DNA from 3 places in the Actinoplanes sp. CA-030573 genome. Region 3 is predicted to be linked to each of the others. Evidence: riboswitches for the same ligand, from Rfam matches in the RefSeq annotation. Region 3 holds a riboswitch; each other region holds the start of a gene.
The links. Region 3 has a riboswitch for cobalamin ahead of ACQP2F_RS28970 (VWA domain-containing protein). Riboswitches for the same ligand answer to the same signal wherever they lie in the genome.
Positions count from the first base shown of each region.

Region 1 (7,210 bases), 870 kb from region 3:
CTCGCACCGGGTTCCTTACATCGTCACATCGAGCCGAGCCTAGGTCCGCTCGCGAGCAGGGTCAACATCACGGTGTTTCGGCCGCTGCGCGACAAGCCCCGCGATCTGACACGCCGGACACTCGGAACGGTCCGGATCGGCACAGACGAGATGATTGGTCACGAGCCATTCGATACGGTCGAGAAGCGCCGCAAGATCATGGATCTCCCGGGACAGCCGATGCATCCGCGCGTCGCGAGCACCAAGCCGGCGGCGCCCGGCGAGCAGGCTTTCGTACAGCTCAACCGGGATGACGACGCCATCCTGACCGTCGATCTCGACGTGCGGCGGCGGAGGATGCTTGGTCATCCTGAGCGTCGCTCCCTCCGGCGTGACGATCCTTACAGCGCTCGCCGTCCGAACAGTAGCGCGTCACCGCTGGAGAAATCGCTCCCAGTAATCACGGCGCTCCGCCTCGGGCGTCAAGACGCAGTCGCCGCAAGTGCCCCCGCCGGGGATCCGGTAGTACAGGCAGCAGTTGCGGCGGACCAGAAACCAGCGGTCCCGGTCGGGATCCGGATGGTGCAACGTCGCCATCCCGGCCAGTGGCGGCACGGTCAGCATCTCGGCGACGGTCGTGGCGGCGCGTTCGGCGGCGGCCGGGTCGCCAGCGTTGTCGGCGATCATGCCGGCCGCGCCGCCGAGCGCCGATGCCACGTTGCCCCACAGCACCTGCGGCGACAGTGTGAACCGGTGCCGGAAGACCTCCAGCACCGGCCCGACCAGACCGACGACCGCCGTACGGGTCAGCACTCCTCCCGCGTCGCCGCCGGCGCGGTGGAGAGAGTCGTAGGCGATCGGGACCGGGCCACCTTCGACCGGACGCCACCACAACCGGCCCGGATCAGCCAGGGGCACCACGCCCGTGAGCGCGGCCGCCCCGAGCAGCGGCGACAGCAGCCGGGCGGCCAGGCCGAGGAAGATGGTCGAGGCGACCACCCGCTCGCCGATCTGATCGGGGCCGAGCCCGGACATCCGCATGATCACTTGCTGGCCAGCGGTGACTCGCTCGGCGATGACCTCCGGTTCCAGCAGATCGGCCAGGGGCCGCCAGCCGGCGGCCGTGCGACGGGGCTGCCAGGCGAAGTACGGTCCGAGCCCGGCGGCGGCCTCCAGGGCCGGACCGGCACCGTACTGTTCGGCAGGCACGCCGCTCACTCTATGACCAGCCCGGTTACGGCGGCGACGGCGTCGGCCAGGGTCACGGTGGTGACCTGATCATCCCAGCCTTGCCCGGCGGTGATGACGGTCGGCCGCCACGGGAGGCTGTCGGCGACCGTAGCCAGCAGTCCGGGCATCGCCGGGTGCCGGGCGTGGCTCCACAGGACGACGGCTGCGGGGTGGCTGCGGGTGATCGCGTCGGCCAGCGTCTGCCGGGAAAGGCCGGCACCGAGGTGGATCGACGCGATCTGCTGCTCGGCTAGGGCGGCGGCAAGCGCGTCTAGGGCCGCGACGTCGCGGCCGGCGTCCACGGCGATCAGCAGTGTGCGTACCGGCGAACCGGCCGGCGGCCGTGCAACTGCCGCGAACACCTCGCTCAGGGCCCGGCTGAGCACGCGCCGGGCCACCGCTTTTCGTGTCTCGGCGTAGCGGCCCTGGCTGATCAACACGTACGCCGGCCCGGCCAGGGTGTGGTAGGTGTGCACGACTCCGTGGGCGGTGACCGCGGCCCGCAGTGTCTCGTGCAGGCTCAGCACGTCGAGGCGGCGGGCGGCCCGGGCCAGCCCGCGCGCCGCTGACTGTGTGCTCTGGTCGGTCACCGGATGCTCGGCCGGCCACGGGGTGACCTCGCGGCGCGCCATCCGGGCGGCTTCGGCGGCCGGCATGCCGCGAGCGGTGAGCCGGGCCATCACGGTCAGCGCGGCCACGTCGGGCGGCGTGTAGCGCCGGTGCCGGCCGGCCTGATGCCCGGTCGGGCCGAGCCCGTAGCGCTGATGCCAGGTACGCAGCGTCGTCGGGGCCACGCCGAGTCGCCGCGCGAGTAATCCGGGGCTGAGCCCCCTGGTGTCATCCACCGCCGACCCGCCCTCGAGGTCACCGACAACGACCACACCCGCATCGGGTGTGGGCAGTGGCAGGTCTTCGGACTCGTGGGCGTCCGGCACGCTTCCTACTGGCCGTCGCTTCCCGGACCCAGCTCGGGTCCAGTGCTCTGTGACGGCGGTCGTTCCCACTCACCGCTGCGGGGCAGTCCCGGAATCACACCGGGTTCCCTCTTACGACGCTCACCCCCGGCCAGGGGCGGGCGAACCGACTGCCCCCACAGCTTACTGCCGGCCAGGCGCTGTAATCACCGACAGCTCCAGCGGCGCCGGGATCTCGGCCTGCCCCGGGCCGCCGGCGTGTACCCAACCGAGCAGGTCGGTGAGGATCGCGTCGTCGAGGACCAGTCCGAACCAGACCGGCCGGGCGCCCGAGCGGCGGGCTGTCGCGGTCGGGTGGACCACCATGACGTTGGCCTGCTCGCACACGTCCAAGCACACACTGGTCCGCACCCGGTGGCCGTCGCCGATCTCGGCGCGCAGCCGGTCGAGCTGAGCGTCGTGATCGGTCGACGGATGCTTGAGCGCGTTACCGCAACAGCAGTCTCGGCACACCGTCACCGTGCATCCGTCGATGATCGTTTCGCTCACCGGCCAACTTTAGCCAGAGCGATCAGCCGCGGGTGGCGTTGGAGTAGGGGCACACCTGGTGGCGCCGGTCCGCTCCTCGGGAGAACTCATCGGATCACCCCCACGCCAGCCGGACGCCGAGCGCGACGCAAACGGCCGCGCACCCCCCCAGTTGAGCCACCGTGCCGTACGGCCGCGGGCCAGCCGCGCGCCGAGCCGCCCCGCCGTGGCGGCCAGGGTGATGTCCACGGCGAGCTGTACGGTGATGAACAGGACGCCAAGGGTGATCAGCTGGCCGGTCACCTGCCCGGCGGCGGGCCGTACGAACTGCGGCAAGAACGCCACGCTGAACAGGATCATCTTCGGGTTGAGCAGATTCGTCACCAATCCCCGCACGAAAGCGTTACCGGTCGCGACACCGAGCGCGGCGACCATGCCGGCCCGGGCGCCGTAGCGGCCGGCGTTGGTGATCACGAACATCATGTCCGGACCGGGAGTGATCATCAGCAGGACGATCGCGGTCAGGTAGCCCAGCAGCACCGACGTCGAGATCACGGCCGTCCCTCCAGCGCGCCCCGCAGGGCGAGACGGTGCCGGCGGCGGATCTCCGCCTGATGGAAGGCCTGCCGGTCCTCGTCGGTCTCCGGCAACAGCGCCGGCACAGTACGCGGTTTGCCGTCGTCGTCGACCGCGACCATCACCAGATGGGAGGTAGCCACGACCGTTGGCGGCACCGCCCGGTCCCACCGGTCGGCGGTGACCTTGACTGCGACCTCCATCGAGCTGCGCCCGGCCCAGGTGATCCGGGCCTGCACGTGCACGACGTCACCGACCCGAACGGCCTGCAGGAACAACGTCTCGTCCATCGCCGCGGTGACCGCGGGACCATCGGAGTGGCGGGCCGCGACGACCCCGGCGACCGAGTCGATGAGGTTGAGGATCCGGCCGCCGTGCACCGTGCCCATCAGGTTGGTGTGGTGCTGGTCCATGATCTGCGACAGGGTCAGTTGCGACGCCGACGGCGCACGACCAGATTCTGTCATCGCTACCTTCCGCTCCGTTCCGCGACCAACGATCGCGCGGAAGGCAGACAGCGGGCAGCGCCCCGGTCTCGGCTCGCCGGTGACGTTGACATGTCCGGCCCACCCGCGAGGCCGACAGCAAACGCACGCCGGGCGGCGTACGCGACGCGGGCAGGTCTTCGGACTCGCGGGCAGCCAACAAACGCCTACTGGCCGTCGCTTCCCAAACCCGTGCGAAGGGGTTCAGTGCTGTGTGACGGCGGTCGTTCCCGCTCACCGCTGCGGGGCAGTCCCGGAATCCCACCGGGTTCCCTCTTACGACACCCCACCAAGGAGATCGGGTGAACCAGCGCTGAGGCCGAGCATAGCGATCTGGCGGCGACGGGCGACGCGATGCTTATCACCCCAGCCATTCACCGCAGCCACGCATCACCAGCCTCTCTTATGCTGCGGGTGGGCGGCTTACCTGGATCACCGAACCGGCCCCGGCCGTGCTCGCCTCCACGTTCCTGACCTCGACCGCCGGAGCGGCCGGCTATCTCGTTTTCGCGGCAACGACCGGCGGCCACCTCAACCCCGACTAGATTCTGGGCCTGCTCAGCGGTCTCGGCGGCGGTTACCTCGGTGCCCGCCTGCAACCACATCCGCCCGAGCGAGCACTACGCCTGCTCTCGGGGTGCTAACGACCGCCCTCGCTGTTCAGTACGCCATCCAGGCCGCCGCCGGCCGCTGACGCTGTCGAGCACCGCGCGCAGCGGCCGGTGAGGGTCAGGCTCTGACCGGCGAAGGAGAAACCGGTCCGCGACCCGACCATGGTCAGCAACTCCTGCACACCGTCCGCGGCGGCAACTTCGGCGACGCGTCCGCAGTCGCCGCAGACGACGTGATGATGCGGGCGGTCGGCCAGCCCGTAACGGGCCTCGCCGCGCCGGTCGAGGCTGTGCACGACGCCCTCGTCGACGAGCACCTGCAACGCCCGGTAGACCGTGGAGTGGTCCAGCTGCGGATGGGCCGGAAGCAGGGTCTCGTAGATCCGCCGCGGCGACAGGTGCCGCTCGGCGTCCATCAGCGTGCCGACGATCGCGTTCTTCGCGAAAGTCCACCGGCGGCCACCAGCGCGGACGTGATCCCGGATCGCGTTGAGCCGAGCATCTGCTTCCGCTGTCACTACGCCTCCCCGGTCCCAGTTGCCACAATCACGCTATCGCCACAACCTTGCAATAGTAGATCCGTGCGGGTTAGCGTCCGGGTATCGAGCACCCTCGCGGAAGAAGACAGACGTGACCGATACCCAGATGGCCGTGGACGTGTCCCGCTTCTCCCGATTCCGGCAGAGCCTGACCCCGCAGGACTGGAGCTCGCTGGCCGGCATGGGCGCCTTCATCGTCCTGCTGCACGTCATCGGGTTCGTCACGCTGCTCGGCTTCGTCGCCCCGAAACACTTCAGCCTCGGCGGCGACCACCCCGTCTTCACCGTCGGCGTCGGCATCCTGGCCTACACCTTCGGCCTGCGGCACGCCTTCGACGCCGACCACATCGCAGCGGTCGACAACACCACCCGCAAGCTGATGCAGGACAACACCAACAACGGCGGCGGCCGCAAACCGCTGTCGGTCGGCTTCTGGTTCTCCCTCGGCCACTCCACGATCGTCTTCTGCCTCGCCTTCCTGCTCTCGGTCGGCGTCAAGGCCCTGGCCGGGCAGGTCGAGAACGACGACTCAGAACTGCACTCGGTCACCGGCGTCATCGGCGCCTCCGTGTCCGGGGTCTTCCTGTGGATCCTGGGCATCCTCAACCTGGTCGTGCTGTTCGGCATCATCAAGGTCTTCCGCGACCTGCGCCGCGGCGTCTACGACGAAGAAGCCCTGGAGGACCAGCTCAACAAGCGCGGCTTCATGAACCGGTTCCTCGGCGGCCTGACCAAGAGCGTCCGCAAGGCCTGGCACATCTACCCGATCGGCGTCCTGTTCGGACTCGGCTTCGACACCGCCACCGAGGTCGGCCTGCTCGTCCTGGCCGGCGGGGCGGCCGCGTTCAACCTGCCGTTCTACTCGATCCTCGTTTTGCCGATCCTGTTCGCCGCCGGCATGTGCCTGATGGACACCATCGACGGGGTGTTCATGAACGCCGCCTACGGCTGGGCGTTCGCCAAGCCGGTCCGCAAGGTCTTCTACAACATCACCATCACCTCGATCTCGGTCGCCGTCGCCCTGATCATCGGCACCGTCGAACTCATCGGGGTGCTGGCCGACCAGGCCAACATCACCACCGGCCCGCTCGCCGCGATCGCCGACATCCCACTCGACTACGCCGGCTACGGCATCGTCGGCCTGTTCTTCCTCGCCTGGATCGTCGCCATCGCCGTCTGGCGGTTCGGCCGAGTCGAGGAACGCTGGTCGGCCAACCTCGCCCCCTCCGCCGCTGCGGAGTAGCCGACAATGCGGCTGACGGTTCACGCGGCCACGGTCTCCGACATCGGGCTGCTGGCCGCGCTCAACCGGCAGCTCATCGAGGACCAGCGGCATCACAGCACCGCCACCGATGACGAACTGGCCGATCGGATGCGCCGCTGGATCACCGGCGAGGTGTATCACGTGGCGGTCGTCGAGGACGACGGCGAGCCGGTGGCGTACGGGGTGTGGCGCGACGACGAGGACGGCATCTACGTCCGCCAGTTCTTCGTCGTCCGCCACCGCCGCCGCACCGGCCTCGGCCGGCAGGCGTTCACACTCCTGGCGGGCGGATGGCGGCGGGCGCCGGTCAGGCTCGACGCGCTCGTGCACAACGAACGCGCGCTCGGGTTCTGGCGGGCGCTGGGCTTTCGCGACTACAGCATCATCCTCAGCCGCGACACCGCCTGACCAATCGCTGGAGAGGAGCGCGGCCGTGGTGACGATCGTGGGCGTGGACGCTGCCGGCCTGCGCGAGCATCAGCAGCAGCTCGCGGTGATCTACCGGCAGTGCTTCGCCGCGCCGCCGTGGAACGAACCGGCCGCCGAGACCGACGGCTACCCGGACCGGCTGCACCGGCAGACGAGCTACCCCGGCGCCCGCGGCGTCATCGCCCGATCCGGCACCACCGTGGTCGCCGCCGCCTACGGCTGGCCTGCGCCGGCGACCCTGCCCGAAGCCACTGAACACGACCGCGCGGTTCGCGACGCCGTACCGCCGGAGCTGGCCGCGTTGCTGGTGGCCCCGGCCCTGGTGGTGGCCGAGCTGATGGTCGCCCCGTCGTGGCAGCGGCAGGGCCTCGGCCGCCGGCTGCTGGCCGAGCTTGTTGCCGATGCCCCGCGAGCGTGGCTGGCCACCCATCCGCAGGCCCCGGCGGTCGCGCTCTACGAGCAGACCGGCTGGCAGCGGCAGTTCACCTACCGGGCCGGCGGGCATCCACTAGTGCTGTTCACTAAGGACCTCACCCTGCTGGCGGTCCGCTGATCGCCGCGGCGGCGATGTGCAGGCTGAGTTCCTGGACCAGCTCGTCCATCGACTGGCCGGTCTGCGCGCGCAGAATGCTCAGCGCGAGTTCGGCCAGCAGCT
Region 1 covers NZ_CP192038.1:7,126,064-7,133,273, forward strand. The annotation lists gene ACQP2F_RS32705 (hypothetical protein) at 40-348, opposite strand; gene ACQP2F_RS32710 ((2Fe-2S)-binding protein) at 412-1,188, opposite strand; gene ACQP2F_RS32715 (MerR family transcriptional regulator) at 1,194-2,054, opposite strand; cobalamin riboswitch at 2,096-2,310, opposite strand; gene ACQP2F_RS32720 (hypothetical protein) at 2,307-2,642, opposite strand; gene ACQP2F_RS32725 (LysE family translocator) at 2,682-3,206, opposite strand; gene ACQP2F_RS32730 (acyl-CoA thioesterase) at 3,203-3,694, opposite strand; cobalamin riboswitch at 3,827-4,039, opposite strand; gene ACQP2F_RS32735 (Fur family transcriptional regulator) at 4,353-4,841, opposite strand; gene ACQP2F_RS32740 (HoxN/HupN/NixA family nickel/cobalt transporter) at 4,954-6,105, shown strand; gene ACQP2F_RS32745 (N-acetyltransferase family protein) at 6,112-6,534, shown strand; gene ACQP2F_RS32750 (GNAT family N-acetyltransferase) at 6,560-7,108, shown strand; gene ACQP2F_RS32755 (superoxide dismutase) at 7,086-7,210, opposite strand, start outside.
Region 1: another riboswitch for cobalamin. It lies ahead of ACQP2F_RS32730 (acyl-CoA thioesterase); the one in region 3 lies ahead of ACQP2F_RS28970 (VWA domain-containing protein).

Region 2 (7,210 bases), 1.8 Mb from region 3:
CATCGCACCGTGGGCGACGCGCGATCTCGCCGCGCATCTGATCCTGCGCGACCGCGATCCGCTCGCCGCTCCCGGGCTGGTCGTCCCGGGCCCGTGGGCGCGCTTCGCCGGCCGCCGGCAGGACGCGCTCGCCGCCCGCGACTTCGCCTGGCTGGTCGCGACGCTGCGGTCGGGTCCGCCGCCCGGGTTCTTCCGGCTCGGCTGGGTGCGCCGGCTGCCGAGTCTCAACGAGTTCTACGTGCATCACGAGGATGTGCGCCGCGCCAACGGCCTCGGTTCCCGTACGCACGACGCCGCGCTCGACGACGCCCTGTGGCGCAATGTGCGGCAGTCGGCCTGGTTCCTCGCCCGCCGCGTCCGGGTGGGTCTCGTCCTGCACCGCGCCGGATCGGGCCAGTCCGTCCGGGCGCGGCGCGGGGAGCCGGTCGCGGCGCTGGCCGGCCCGCCGGGCGAGCTGCTGCTCCACCTCTTCGGCCGGCAGCAGGCCGCCGACGTGGAGCTGACCGGTCCCGCCGAGGCGGTAGCCGCCGTGCGCGGCGCCCACTTCGGCATGTGACCCGCGTGATCGGCGAAGCGAGCCTCCGCCGCGCCCTGATCCGTGGCTGCGCCCGGCCGTCACCGCGGCGGTCGAGGCCTACGGGCGCCTGGGACCGGAGACGCTGTCGTGGGGCCCGCTGCACACCGATCCGGCACCGGAGGCGTTCCGCCTGGATCGCGGCTCGGGTAGCTGCGGCGTGATCGACTGGAGCACGGCAATGGCCGGTCCGCTGCTCTACGACCTGGGCTCGGCCGGCTCACCCCAAGCGGCGGACGCGACACGCCGACACAACCAATGGTGTTGCACTTTCTGCCTCACCCCAAGATATGGTGTCTCCCGCAGCTGGTTCGGTGATCCATCCGGGTCGTCGAGGCAAGAGGGAAGCCGGTGTGAATCCGGGACTGCCCCGCAGCGGTGAGTGGGAACGAAAGCCGTCACGAGCACTGGGCCCGGGCCTGGGAAGCGACGGCCGGTAGGAACAACAGCGCCCACGAGTCCGAAGACCTGCCAGCGCGCCGCACGCCGACCGGTGTGCGGCGGTCGAAGGCCGCGCGGGACGGCCGACGCCACCAGCCGGTCTGGCCGAGCCAGCCGGTGGCGTCCGCCCGCGCGTCCGTCAACGGACGAGGGGACGGGGAATGACGACCACCACGACGGTGCCGGAGCAGCGCCGGCACGTCATGCAGGTGCGGAAACGGAACGGCGACCTGGAGACGGTCGACGTCGGCAAGATCGTGCGGGCGGTGGAGCGCCAGGCGGCGGGGCTCGACGAGGTCGACCCGATGCGGGTGGCGACCAAGACGATCAGCGGGCTCTACGACGGCGCCACCACCGCCGAGCTGGACAAGCTGTCGATCCAGACCGCGGCGGAGCTGATCGGCGAGGAACCGCAGTACTCCCGGCTCGCCGCGCGACTGCTCACGGCGTACGTGGACAAGGAAGTTCGCCTTCAGGGTGTCGCGAGCTTCAGCCAATCCATCCGCTACGCGCACGGCCTGGGATTGATCGGGGACGCGACGGCGGAGTTCGTGGCCCGCAACGCGCGCAAGCTGGACGACGCCGTCGATCCGGAGAACGACAGGAGATTCGAATACTTCGGCGTCCGTACGGTGGCCGACCGTTACCTGCTGCGCCACCCGCACACCCGCCTGGTCGTCGAGACACCGCAGTACTGGCTGCTCCGGGTGGCGTGCGGCCTGTCGAGGACGCCGGCCGAGGCGATCGGGTTCTACCGCCTGATGGCGAGCCTCGCCTATCTGCCCAGCTCGCCCACCCTGTTCAACTCCGGCACCCGGCACACCCAGATGTCGTCGTGCTTCCTGGTCGACTCGCCGCGGGACGAGCTCGACTCGATCTACGAGCGCTATCACCAGGTCGCGAAGCTGTCCAAGTTCTCCGGCGGCATCGGCATCTCCTGGTCGCGGATCCGCGGGCGGGGCGCGCTGATCCGGGGCACGAACGGCCGGTCCAACGGCATCGTCCCGTTCCTGAAGACGCTCGACGCCGGGGTCGCCGCGGTCAACCAGGGCGGCCGCCGCAAGGGCGCGGCGTGCGTCTATCTCGAGCCGTGGCACCCGGACGTCGAGGAGTTTCTCGAGCTGCGCGACAACACCGGGGAGGACTCCCGGCGTACGCACAACTTGAACTTGGCGAACTGGATCCCGGACGAGTTCATGCGGCGGGTCGAGGCCGACGAGGACTGGTCGCTGGTCGACCCGTCCGACGCGCCGGAGCTGCCCGATCTGTTCGGTGAGGCGTTCGAGGAGGCCTACAAGCGGGCGGAGAAGAAGGCGGTCCGGACGGTCAAGGCGCGCGACCTCTACGGGCGGATGATGCGGACGCTCGCGCAGACCGGCAACGGGTGGATGACCTTCAAGGACGCGTCCAACCGGCTCTCCAACCAGACCGGCGGGCCCGGCAACACCATCCACCTCTCCAACCTCTGCACGGAGATTCTCGAGGTCAACAGCGACACCGAGACGGCGGTCTGCAACCTCGGCTCGATCAATCTGGGCGCGCACGTCACGGCCGAGGGGGTGGCATGGGAGAAACTGCGCGACACCGTACGTACGGCGGTCGTCTTCCTGGATCGGGTCATCGACATCAACTACTACCCGTCGGACCAGGCCGTCGCCTCCAACCCGCGCTGGCGTCCGGTCGGGTTGGGGCTGATGGGCCTGCAGGACGCGTTCTTCACGCTGCGCCTGCCGTTCGACTCGGCCGCGGCGCGGGAGCTGTCCACCCGCGTACAGGAGGAGATCTTCCTGACCGCGCTGGAGACCTCGGCCGGCCTCGCTTCGGAGTTCGGCCCGCACCCGGCGTTCGGCGAGACGCGCGCCGCCCGGGGCGAGCTGCACCCGCAGCTGTGGGGCGCGACGCCGGCGCAGACCGAGCGCTGGGCCGCGCTGAAGGACCGGATCGCCGCGACCGGCCTGCGCAACTCGCTGCTCGTCGCGATCGCGCCGACCGCCACCATCGCCTCCATCGCCGGCTGCTACGAGTGCATCGAGCCGCAGGTGTCCAACCTGTTCAAGCGCGAGACGATGTCGGGCGAGTTCCTGCAGATCAACACCTATCTGGTACGCGAGCTGAAGGCCCGTGGGCTGTGGACCGCCCCGATCCGCGAGCAGATCAAGCGGGCCGAGGGCTCGGTGCAGGGCATCGCCGAGCTGCCCGCCGACGTGCGTGAGCTGTTCCGTACGGCCTGGGAGCTGCCGCAGCGGGCATTGATCGACCTGGCCGCGGCCCGGGCCCCGTACATCGATCAGTCGCAGTCCTTGAACCTGTTCTTGAGCGCGCCCACCATTGGGAAGCTCTCGTCGATGTATCTGCATGCCTGGAAATCCGGGCTGAAGACGACGTATTACCTGCGCTCGCGGCCCGCGACGCGCATTCAGCAGGCGACCGTCGCGGTGATTCCCGCCTCGGACGCCGTCGCCTGCTCCCTGGAGAACCCCGAATCGTGTGAGGCCTGCCAGTAATGCTGCTCGACCCCGGAATGGACCTGACCCTGCGGCCGATGAAGTACCCGCATTTCTTCGACCACTTCAAGGACGCGATCAAGAACACCTGGACGGTGGAGGAGGTCGACCTGCACTCCGACCTCGCCGACCTGTCCAAGCTGTCGGCGGCCGAGCGGCACCTGGTGTCGCGGCTGGTGGCGTTCTTCGCGACCGGCGACACGATCGTCGCCAACAATCTGGTGCTGAACCTCTATCAGCACGTGAACTCCCCGGAAGGACGGCTTTATCTCTCCCGGCAACTGTTCGAGGAGGCCGTGCACGTCCAGTTCTATCTGAACCTGCTGGACACGTACGTTCCCTCCGAGGAGGCGCGTTTCGAGGCGTTCGCCGCGGTCGAGAACATTCCGTCGATCGCCCGCAAGGCCGAGTTCTGCTTCCGCTGGATCGACTCGATCTTCGAGCTGCGGTCGCTGGCCACGCGCGCCGATCGGCGGGCCTTCCTGCTGAACCTGATCTGTTTCGCGGCGTGCATCGAGGGCCTCTTCTTCTACGGCGCCTTCGCGTACGTCTATTTCCTGCGCTCCCGGGGGCTGCTGCACGGGCTGGCGTCCGGCACGAACTGGGTGTTCCGCGACGAGTCCATGCACATGGCGTTCGCCTTCGACGTCGTCGACACCGTACGGAAGGAGGAGCCGGATCTGTTCGACGGCGAGATGGAGCAGCAGGTACGCGACATGCTCGCCGAGGCCGTCGAGTGCGAGGTGCAGTTCGCCGAGGACCTGCTCGCCCAGGGCGTCTCCGGCCTGTCCCTCGCCGATATGCGTTCCTATCTCGAGCACGTGGCCGACCGCCGGCTGGCCGTGCTCGGCATCGAGCCGCTCTACGGCAGCGGGAACCCGTTCGCCTTCATGGAGTTGCAGGACGTCCAGGAGCTGTCGAACTTCTTCGAGCGCCGCGTCTCCGCGTACCAGGTGGGCGTGACCGGAAGTGTGAGCTTCGACGACGACTTCTGACCGGCCGTCGCCCATGCGTGCCACCATGGGCGCATGGGCAAGGTCTACGCATCGATCGACGGCCGGCTGCGCGAGTTCCTCCTGCGGCAGCCGGTCTTCTTCGTGGCCACCGCGCCGAGCGGCCCGGACGGCCACGTGAACGTCTCACCCAAGGGCGGCCGGGGGTGCCTGGCCGTCCTCGACGAGCACCGGGTGGCCTATCTCGACTACACCGGCAGCGGCGCCGAGACCATCGCCCACCTGCGCGAGAACGGCCGCATCACGCTGATGACGTGCGCCTTCGAGGGCCCGCCGAAGATCGTTCGCCTGCACGGCCGGGGCCGGGTGGCCGTGCCGGAGTCGACCGGGTTCGCGGAGCTGGTGAGGGCCTTCCCGGCGCCGCCGGCCCACGGGCTGCGGGCGGTCATCGAGGTGACCGTCGACCGCATCAGCGACTCGTGCGGCTACCAGGTGCCGCTGATGGCGTACGAAGGCGATCGTGACCTGCTGACCCGCTGGGCCGACCGCAAGACCGACGACGATCTGGCCGAGTACCGGCGGACGCGGAACGCGCAGAGCATCGACGGGCTGCCCGCCCTGGTCGACTGATCTCCCGGCTCTCCTCTCGGCCGCGGCCCTCTCACGTCGGCCGCGCTCCTCGTCTTGGCCTCGCGGCACTCCAGGCGGCGACCGCGGCGGCGACGGCGAGCAGTCCCACCGCCGCGCCGTAGCCGCCGGTGACCGCATACGACGCGGCCATCAGCAGCGGGCTCGCGAACCCGGCCAGCCCGGCCGCCGCGGTCACCAGCCCGGTCACCAGCCCCACCAGGGACGGCCCGGCACCCGCCGCCGCCCGCACCAGCGTGGCCGAGCTCGCCACGCCGAGCGCGACCGCCATCGCGAGCAGCGTCACCGCGACCACGGGCAGCGGCGGAGTGAACGCCTGCACCCCGGCGACCACCGCCAGCGCGGCGAGCGAGACGACCAGCGGGCGCCCGGGCACGCGGTCGGCGAGCCAGCCACCGATCGGCCGGGCCAGGACCGCCACGACGACGAAGGCGGCCATCCACGTACCGGCGTCCGCGGCCGGCAGCCCGTAGGCGTTGCCCAGATACACCGGCAGGTAGACCGAGAACGCCACGAACACGCCGAACTGGACCGCATACCACCCGCTCGCCCGCCAGGTGATCGGCAGCCGCAGCGCCGCGCTCAGCCCGCCCGTCCGCCGGGACCCGGCCGGCGCGTCCCGCCCCAGGACCGCGAGCGCCACCCCGCACAGGGCGAGCAGGACGGCGCTGACCACAAAGGGCACGGCCATCCCGTACGCGCCGGCCCAGCGCACCGCGGTCAGCCCGCCGGCCGCGCTGCCGCATACGCCCATGCCCAGCACGCCCACGGCCAGGCCCCGCCCCGGCCCCGGGAACCAGCCGCTGACCACCTGCACACCGGCCGCGAAGGTGGTGCCCGCGACCCCGAGCAAGGCCGAGCCCGCCAGCAGCCCGCCGGCCGTACGGTAGCCGCCCGCCGCGAGCCCGGCCAGCGCGACGATCGACACCGCCAGGGCCGCCAGGAACGCCGCCCGGCCGCCGAACCGGTCCGCCAGCGCGCCGACCGGCACCCGGCCCAGGCAGCCGACCAGCACCGGCAGGGCGACCACCAGCGCCTGGCCGGCCGCGTCCAGGCCCGCGTCCTCGCGCAGCAGCGGGGCCAGCGGGCTCAGCAGGCCCCAGGCCCACACGCTGAGGAAGTAGCCCACCGAGACCAGCACCAGCATGCGCCGGGACCCGTCCCGCACCGCGATGTCCTGTACGACCGCCCCCGCCGCCCGAAGTTCAGCAAGGCAGGATGCCATCGCTGATCTCCGTGCCGCATCACCCGATCCGGATGAGCGGAACGATCGACCAAAGTCGCACCACCGTGGACCAAAGTCGGCAGCGAGCGATCATCGCGCCCTGGTTCCCTGGTCACCGTGACCCGACTCCCCGCCGTCGTGATCGTGCTGGTGGCCCCGTTCCTCGGCGAGGTCCTCCCGACCGCGACCCCACCGCTCGGCCTGCTCCTGCCGTGGAATCTCGCGCTGATGGCCGCGCTCTACGGCAGCGGCGCGCTGCTCTGCCGCGAGCTGACCCGGCGCTACCGGCTCGGGCTGCCCGGCCTGTGCCTGCTGGCCGCCGCCTACGCGGTCTACGAGGAGGCGCTGGTCGATCGCTACTGGTTCGATCCCCACTACTGGCAGGAGGCCGGCGTCGGTTCCTACGGCCGGGTCTGGCACACCAACATCCTGCTCGCCTCCCACCTGACCGCCTTCCATGTGGCGGTCAGCATCGGCGCGTCGATCGTGCTGGTCGAGGCCCTGTTCCCGGCGTACCGCAACCAACCGTGGGTGGGCCGGCCCGGCCTGGCCCTCGCCGCCGCGGCACTCGCTGCGGTAGCCCCCATCACCTACGAGGAGTACGCCCACGTGCCGCGCGGCCAGCTCATCGCGGCCACCGCCCTCGGCGCCGTGCTGGTCGCCTCCGCGTTCCTTCTCCGGCGTCGCCCGTTCCCACCGCCCGAGCACACGGCAGCCGGCCGCCCGGCGAATGCTTCCTCGCCGCTCCGGAGACCGGTCCTGCCGGGCGTCATCGCCTTTGCCTGCACTGCCGCTCACTTCGTGCTCGTCTATGCCGTGCCGTCGACGGGTCTGCCCTGGCCGGCCGGGACGGCGGTCGCCCTCG
Region 2 covers NZ_CP192038.1:4,430,503-4,437,712, reverse strand. The annotation lists gene ACQP2F_RS20670 (TIGR03085 family metal-binding protein) at 1-556, shown strand, start outside; partial or broken gene ACQP2F_RS20665 (phosphotransferase enzyme family protein) at 603-737, shown strand; cobalamin riboswitch at 865-1,064, shown strand; gene ACQP2F_RS20660 (ribonucleoside-diphosphate reductase subunit alpha) at 1,177-3,519, shown strand; gene ACQP2F_RS20655 (ribonucleotide-diphosphate reductase subunit beta) at 3,519-4,514, shown strand; gene ACQP2F_RS20650 (pyridoxamine 5'-phosphate oxidase family protein) at 4,548-5,102, shown strand; gene ACQP2F_RS20645 (MFS transporter) at 5,134-6,345, opposite strand; gene ACQP2F_RS20640 (hypothetical protein) at 6,463-7,210, shown strand, end outside.
Region 2: another riboswitch for cobalamin. It lies ahead of ACQP2F_RS20660 (ribonucleoside-diphosphate reductase subunit alpha); the one in region 3 lies ahead of ACQP2F_RS28970 (VWA domain-containing protein).

Region 3 (7,210 bases):
CCGGCTGCTCGGCATCATCGAGCAGCGCTGCCTGACCCATCGCAACGGCGCCGCCTGGCAGGTGCGGACCCTGCACGCGCTCGAGGCCGAGGGCAACGACCGGCGCGACGCCCTGCACGAGATGCTGCGCCGCTACCTCCCGCTGATGCACGAGAACCGTCCCGTCCACGAGTGGGAGTACCCGGAGAGCTGAACCGCCGGGAAGGCTCTCTCACGCCTTCGCCACCGCCACCGTGACACCGTCGACGACCCGCTTGGGGAGGACGAGCTCGGCGTCGCGACCGGCGGCGGCCAGGGCCGCGGCCTCGGCGACGCTCGGCGTCCCGACGGCGGCGGCGACCCGGTCGCTCGCGTTCGGGACGTCGCGGGCCGCGAGGTCGGCCGCCGCGAGTGCGACCAGTTCCCAGCCGTGCGCCGCGGCCACTTCGCGGAAGCCGTCCTCGGCCGCGCGGCGGTCGATCGTGGCCAGCACTCCTACATCGGCCGCCGTCAGGCCGGCCTCGCCGAGGACGCTGCGGATCGCGCCGGTCAGGACCGCCGCCGGCGTCCCCCGGCGCGCGCCGACGCCGAGCACGAGCCGGCGCACGCCCACACCGAGCACGAGCCGACGCGCGTCCACGCCGAGCACGAGCCGGCGCACGCCCACGCCGAGCACGAGCCGGCGCACGCCCGCGCCGAGCGCGAGGTCGCCGCTCACGCTCTCGTGCGGGCGGCCGCCACCACGTTGCCGGCCAGCGAGGGCGTGCCGGCCCAGTGCAGGTGCAGGTAGGACGCGTGCACGGCCGGCGTCGTGAACCCCTCCGGGTCGGCGCCGCGCCACTGCCAGGCGGCGCCGGCGGCCGGGGAGAGCAGCAGACCCGAGCGCGGGTGGACGGTCGTACGGTGGAACTCGTGGCCGGTCACCCGGGTGCCGGCCGGGGCCAGGGGGCTGTCGGAGAGCGCGACGGCGTCCCGGTAACCCAGCGTCAGCGTCGGCGTCATGGCGGCGTCCGCGTCGAGGACCCCGCACATCGGGGCGTCGTCGAGCGTGCGGCACAGCCACAACAGCCCGGCGCACTCGGCCACGATCGGGCCGCCGGCCGCGGCCAGGGCGGCCACCGCACGGCGGAGGGGCTCGTTGGCGGACAGCTCCGCCGCGTACACCTCGGGGAAACCGCCACCCACCACCAGGCCGCGCGTTCCCGCCGGCAGCTTCTCGTCGTGCAGCGGATCGACGACGACCACCTCGGCGCCGGCCGCCTCCAGCAGCTCCGGCGTCTCGGCGTAGGAGAAGGAGAAGGCCGGGCCGCCGGCCAGCGCGACGACCGGCCGCTCCCCCGCCTCCCCGGCAGCCGGCGGCGCCCAGGGCTCGACGTCGAGCGGCGGCGCGGAACGGGCGATCGCCGCCACCTCGGCCAGGTCGATCGACGCCTCGACCAGGGCGGCCAGCGCGTCCACCGAGGCGCGCGCCTCGGCCCGGCGCTCGGCCGCCGGCACCAGCCCGAGGTGACGCGACGGCGCCGCCACCGCGTCGGCGCGGCGCATCGCGCCCAGGACCGGCGTGCCCACCTCCTCGCACGCGTCGCGCAGCAGGGCCTCGTGCCGGTCGGAGCCGACCCGGTTGAGGATCACGCCGGCCAGCCGCACGCTGCCGAAGCTGCGGAACCCATGCACCAGCGCGGCGATCGACCGGCCCTGCGCGGCCGCGTCCACCACCAGGATCACCGGCGCGTCGAGCAGCGCCGCGACCTGGGCGGTCGAGCCGGTATCGCCGGCGTCGGTGCGCCCGTCGTAGAGGCCCATCACGCCCTCGACCACGGCCAGCCCGGCGCCGGCCGCCCCGTGCGCGAACAGCGGGCCGATCCGGTCCTCGCCGACCAGCACCGGGTCGAGGTTGCGACCGGGCCGTCCGGCCGCGAGCGCGTGATAGCCCGGGTCGATATAGTCCGGGCCGACCTTGAACGGCGCCACCGGCACGCCGCGCCGGGCGAACGCCGCGAGCAGGCCGGTCGACACGGTGGTCTTGCCGTGTCCGGAGGCGGGCGCGCCGATCACGACCCGCGGGATCGTCACCACTCGATGCCCTGCTGTCCCTTGCGTCCCGCGTCCATCGGGTGCTTGACCTTGGTCATCTCGGTCACGAGGTCGGCCGCCGCCAGCAGCTCGGGCGCCGCGTACCGCCCGGTGATCACGACGTGCTGCGTGCCCGGCCGGTTCGCCAGCGTCGCCACGACGTCGTCCACGTCGACCCAACCCCACTTCATCGGGTACGTGAACTCGTCGAGCACGTAGAACTTGTAGGTCTCGGCGGCCAGGTCCCGTTTGATCTGGGCCCATCCCTCGGCCGCCTCGGCCGCGTGGTCACGCTCGGTGCCGGCCCGCTGGATCCACGACCAGCCCTCGCCCATCTTGTGCCAGACGACCGGCGCGCCGCCGGCCTGGCCGAGCGCCTTGAGCGCGGACTCCTCGCCGACCCGCCACTTCTCCGACTTCACGAACTGGAACACCCCGATCGGCCAGCCCGCGCTCCAGGCCCGCAGCGCCATCCCGAACGCCGCCGTCGACTTGCCCTTGCCGTCCCCCGTGTGCACCGCGAAGACCGCCTGCCGCCGGCGCTGCCGGGTGGTCAACCCGTCCTGAGGTACGACGCTGACCTTCCCCTGCGGCATCAGGCAGCCTTCCTTATGGTCGTGGCGGAGCCGGCCGTGGCCGCTTCGAGATGGCCGAGCGGCATCAGGTCGGCGCCGAGGGCGGAGGCGAGCCGGGCGGCCAGGCCGAGGCGTACCGGGCCGGACTCGCAGTCGACGATCACGGTGGCCACCCCGGCCAGGGCGGGCGCCACGGTGACCGGGTCCGGCCCGCTGGTGGCACGGCCGTCGGTGACCACGATCAGCAGCGGCCGCCGACGCGGGTCCCGGCGGCGCTCGGTGGCGATGGTGGCGGCGGCCCGGCGCAGACCGGCGGCCAGCGGCGTGCGTCCCCCCGTGCGCAGGGCGGCGAGCCGCAGCACCCCGACCTCATGGCTGGACGTGGGCGGCAGCACCTGCTCGGCGTCGTGCCCGCGGAAGGTGATCATCCCGACCCGGTCCCGCCGCTGGTAGGCGTCCCGCAACAGCGACAGCACCGCGGTCTTCACGATGGCCATCCGCTTGCGGGCGGCCATCGACCCCGAGGCGTCGACCACGAACAGCACCAGGTTCGCCTCGCGGCCGACGTGCACCGACTCGCGCAGGTCGCGGGGGCGGACGTCCCGCGCGCCGCGGTGCAGCGCGGCCCGCAGGGTGGCGGGCAGATGCGGCGCCCCGGCCAGCTTGCCGCGCGGCTCGCGCGAGCCGATCACCCGCCCGCGCCGCGAGAACGCCGGCGACCGCCGCCCCGCATGCCCACCCTCCCCACGACGGGCAATCGAGAGCGTCCGGGTCCGATAGGGACTCCCCGCAACCGCGACCTGCCCCGGCCCGCCCTGCCCCGGCTCACTCTGTCCCGGCCCGCCCTGCCCCGGCCCGCCCTGTCCCGGCCCGCTCTGCTCCAGGCCGCCCTGTCCCGGCCCGCCCCGTCCTGCTCCGCCGTGTTCGGTCCCATCCGCCGCACCCACGCCTCTCCTGGCTCCCAAATCCGACTTTCCCGAAATGTCGCCCGGGGTACCGGAGCCGCTCCAGCCACCAGAACGGCCTGGGCCACCGAAGTTGCCCGAGCCGCCCGAGCTGTCGGAGCCGCCCGAGCCGTCGGGGCTGGCATCGTCGGGACCGCCGGTCGGCGAGCCGCCACCGTCGGGGTCGTCGTCCGGGCCGCCGTCGCGCTCGCGCTCCTCCCGCTCGGCGCACTCCCGCTCGGTTCGCTCCCGATCGGCGCGTTCGCGTTCGCGTTCGAGCTCGGCCTCGGCCTCCGCCAGCGCCTCCTCGAGCCGCTGCTCGTCGGTGCCGGGCGGGTCGAGCGGGTCCTTCCGCCGCCGGTGCGGCAGGGCCAGGCGGGCGGCGTCGCGCACGTCGCCGGCCGTGACCCGCTCCCGGCCGTGCCACGCGGCCAGGGCCACCGCGCACCGGGCCACCACGATGTCGGCGCGCATGCCGTCCACCCCGTAGGCGAGGCAGACCCGGGCGATCCGGTCGAGCTCGCCGTCCGGCAGGACGACCCGCGGCAGCCGTTCCCGGGCCGCGACGATCCGCTGCGACAGCGCGTGCTCGTCGTCGGCGAAACGCACCGCGAAGTCGCCGGGGCCGGCCTCGTACGCCAGCCGCCGCCGCACCACCTCGGCCCTTTCCCGGGCCTCGCGCGGCGCCCCGACGGTCACCACCAGGCCGAACCGGTCGACCAGTTGCGGCCGGGGCTCGCCCTCCTCCGGGTTCATGGTGCCGACCAGCAGGAACCGGGCCGCGTGCTTGACCGACACCCCGTCCCGCTCGACGTGGGCCCGGCCCATCGCCGCCGCGTCCAGCAGCAGGTCGACCAGGTGATCGGGCAACAGGTTGACCTCGTCGACGTAGAGCACGCCGCGGTGCGCGGCCGCGAGCAGGCCCGGCTCATACGCCTTGACCCCGTCGGCCAGCGCACGCTGTATGTCGAGCGTGCCCACCACCCGGTCCTCGGTCGCCCCCACCGGCAGCTCGACCAGCGCGGCCGGCCGGGACAGCGCCGGGATACCGGCCGAGAGCGAGACGTCGGAGCCGGCCGGGTGCAGGCCGTCGGAGCCGGCCGGATGCGGGCCGTCGGAGCCGGCCGCGTGCGGGCCGTCGGAGCCGGCCGCGTGCGGGCCGTCGGAGCCGGCCGGATGCGGGCCGTCGGGGCGCGCCGCGTGCGGGCCGTCCGGGCAGGCCGGGTCGGGCGCCGCCGGATCGCAGGCGAAGCGGCAGCCGCGGACCACCGTGACCGGCGGGAGCAGCGCGGCCAGGGCACGCACCACCGTGCTCTTCGCCGTTCCCTTCTCTCCTCGCACCAGAACCCCGCCGACATCCGGCGAGACAGCGGTGAGCAACAGCGCGAGGCGCAGGTCGGCAAGCCCGACCACGGCCGAGAACGGGTACGGCGTCACGGAGGTCCCTTCTGCCCGGGTGTCCACGCCCGGACGATGAGCGTCACGAGCGGCCGGAGTTCCTGGCTCCCGGATCGACGCTCCCCGACACCGCTGAACGCCGCGACGACAAAACGCCGTGGCGATGGGCCACGACGACGGGACGGGTCACTACCCGGTCACAGTGGCGGGACCGTCCCGGAATCGCACCGGGTTCCTCCGCTACCGCTCGCCCGCCATGCTTTCGCACCGCCGGGCGGACCGTCAACGTGACCAGCGGTGACCACCATCTCTAAGACGGGTGGGCGGCCGTCTCCAGCGGCGGGGCCAGGCGGTCGAGCTCGCGCACGATATCCATGGTGGCCAGGGCCGACTTCTCGATCAGCGGGCGCAGGCGGGCGTAGAGGGCGGCGTTCTCGGGGTCGGGCCGGGTCGGCGTGCCGATCGCGATCAGCGCGGCGGCGCGGTCGAGGTCGGGCAGGTCGCCCAGCGCGTGCAGGCCGAGCAGGCAGGCGCCGAGCGCGGTGCCCTCGGGGGTGCCGGCGATCGCCACCGGCAGGTCGAGGGCGGCCGCCAGCACGCCCACCCACAGCTCGGACGCGACCGCTCCCCCGGTCGCCCGCACCTCGGTGACCGGGAAGCCCTCGGCCGCGAACGAGTCGCGGACCAGCGCCAGCTGCTGGCACACGCCCTCGACCGCCGAGCGCACCAGGTGGGCGCGGCCGTGCTCGCGGCGCAGCCCGAGGTAGGCGCCGCGCATGCCGGCCCGCCACCACGGCGCGCGCTCGCCCAGCAGGTAGGGCAGGCAGAGCAGCCCGTCGCTGCCCGGCGCCACGCTCTGCGCCTCCATGAGCAGGGCGGCGTCGCGCTCGTCCTCGTCCTCGCCCTCGGCGCCGGGGCGCTCGAAGCCGGACGCGAAGCTCTGCCCGGCCCAGCGCACCACCGAGCCGGCGTTGTTGACCGCACCGCCGATGACCCAGCGGTCCTCGGTCAGCGCGTAGCAGAACAGCCGCCCGGCGGCGTCGGCGGTGGGCCGGTCGACGACCGTGCGCAGGGCGCCGCTGGTGCCGAGCGAGACGGCCGCGACGCCGGCCGGCGTGGCGCCGAGGCCGAGGTTGGCCAGCGGCCCGTCGGCCGCGCCGATCACCAGTGGGGTGCCGGCCGGCAGCCCGGCCGCCGACGCGATCGAGGGGCGCAGCTTCAGGACGGTGGTGGTCGGCACGACCTCGGCCAGCTGGCCGGGCCGGGCGCCCGCGATGTCGAGCGCCTCGGGATCCCACGTGCGGGAGTGGATGTCGTAAAGGCCGGTGCCCGAGGCCACCGACAGGTCGAGCAGGAACGGCGCGTCGGCGAGGGCGGTCAGCACCAGCTCCTTGACCCCGCCCCACCGCGGCGTCGACCGCAGCCGCTCGGGGTCGGTGGCCCGCCACCAGGCGAGCTTGGTGAGCGGCGACATCGGATGCACGGGCGTGCCGGTGCGGGCCTGCAGCGCCTTGTCGCGGCCGGCCGCGATGATCTCGTCGCACTGGGCGCCGGCCCGGTTGTCGGCCCAGGTGACCAACGGGCCGAGCGGGCGGCCGGCGGCGTCCATCGGGGCCAGGGCGTGCAGGAACGCGCTCAGGCTGACGGCCCGCACCGCGTCACCCTGCTCGCGGCAGGCGGCGGCCACGTCGGTGAGCGCCTTGACCGCCGCGTCGATCAGGTGCTGGGGGTCGAGCTCGGCGCGGCCCGGGCCGGGCACGGCGAGTGGATAGTGGACGCTGGTGTGCGCCCGCAGCCGGCCGTCGGCGGTGGCCGCGATGCCCTTGGTGGCGGTGGTACCGGTGTCGATGCCGATCACGACGTCCATGGCGACGCTCTTACCCGTTACCCGGGCTCACCAGACAGAAGACGTGCCCGTCCGGATCGGTGAGCACCGCCTGCCGCTCGCCCCACGGCTGCACGGCCGGCGGGTCGATCACCGCGGCGCCGGCCTTCTCGGCGGCGGCGGTGACGGCGTCGACGTCGTCGACCAGATAGCTCGCCGCGACCCCGGCCCGGCCCGGGGTGGGCGGCCGCCGGTGCAGCAGCACCTCCGGGTCGCCGAGCATGGCGATCTCTTCCGTCCGGTATTTCTCGGCCAGGCCGAGCGCGTCGCGATACAGCGCGAGCGCCCGGTCGAGATCCGCCACCGACACGATGATCCGGCGCAGGCCCTGAATCGTCACGACCCCAACCTATCCG
Region 3 covers NZ_CP192038.1:6,254,858-6,262,067, forward strand. The annotation lists gene ACQP2F_RS28950 (glutamate--cysteine ligase) at 1-193, shown strand, start outside; gene ACQP2F_RS28955 (cobalamin biosynthesis protein) at 212-697, opposite strand; gene ACQP2F_RS28960 (cobyrinate a,c-diamide synthase) at 694-2,055, opposite strand; gene cobO (cob(I)yrinic acid a,c-diamide adenosyltransferase) at 2,049-2,648, opposite strand; gene ACQP2F_RS28970 (VWA domain-containing protein) at 2,648-5,035, opposite strand; cobalamin riboswitch at 5,042-5,232, opposite strand; gene ACQP2F_RS28975 (gluconokinase) at 5,280-6,836, opposite strand; gene ACQP2F_RS28980 (VOC family protein) at 6,847-7,194, opposite strand.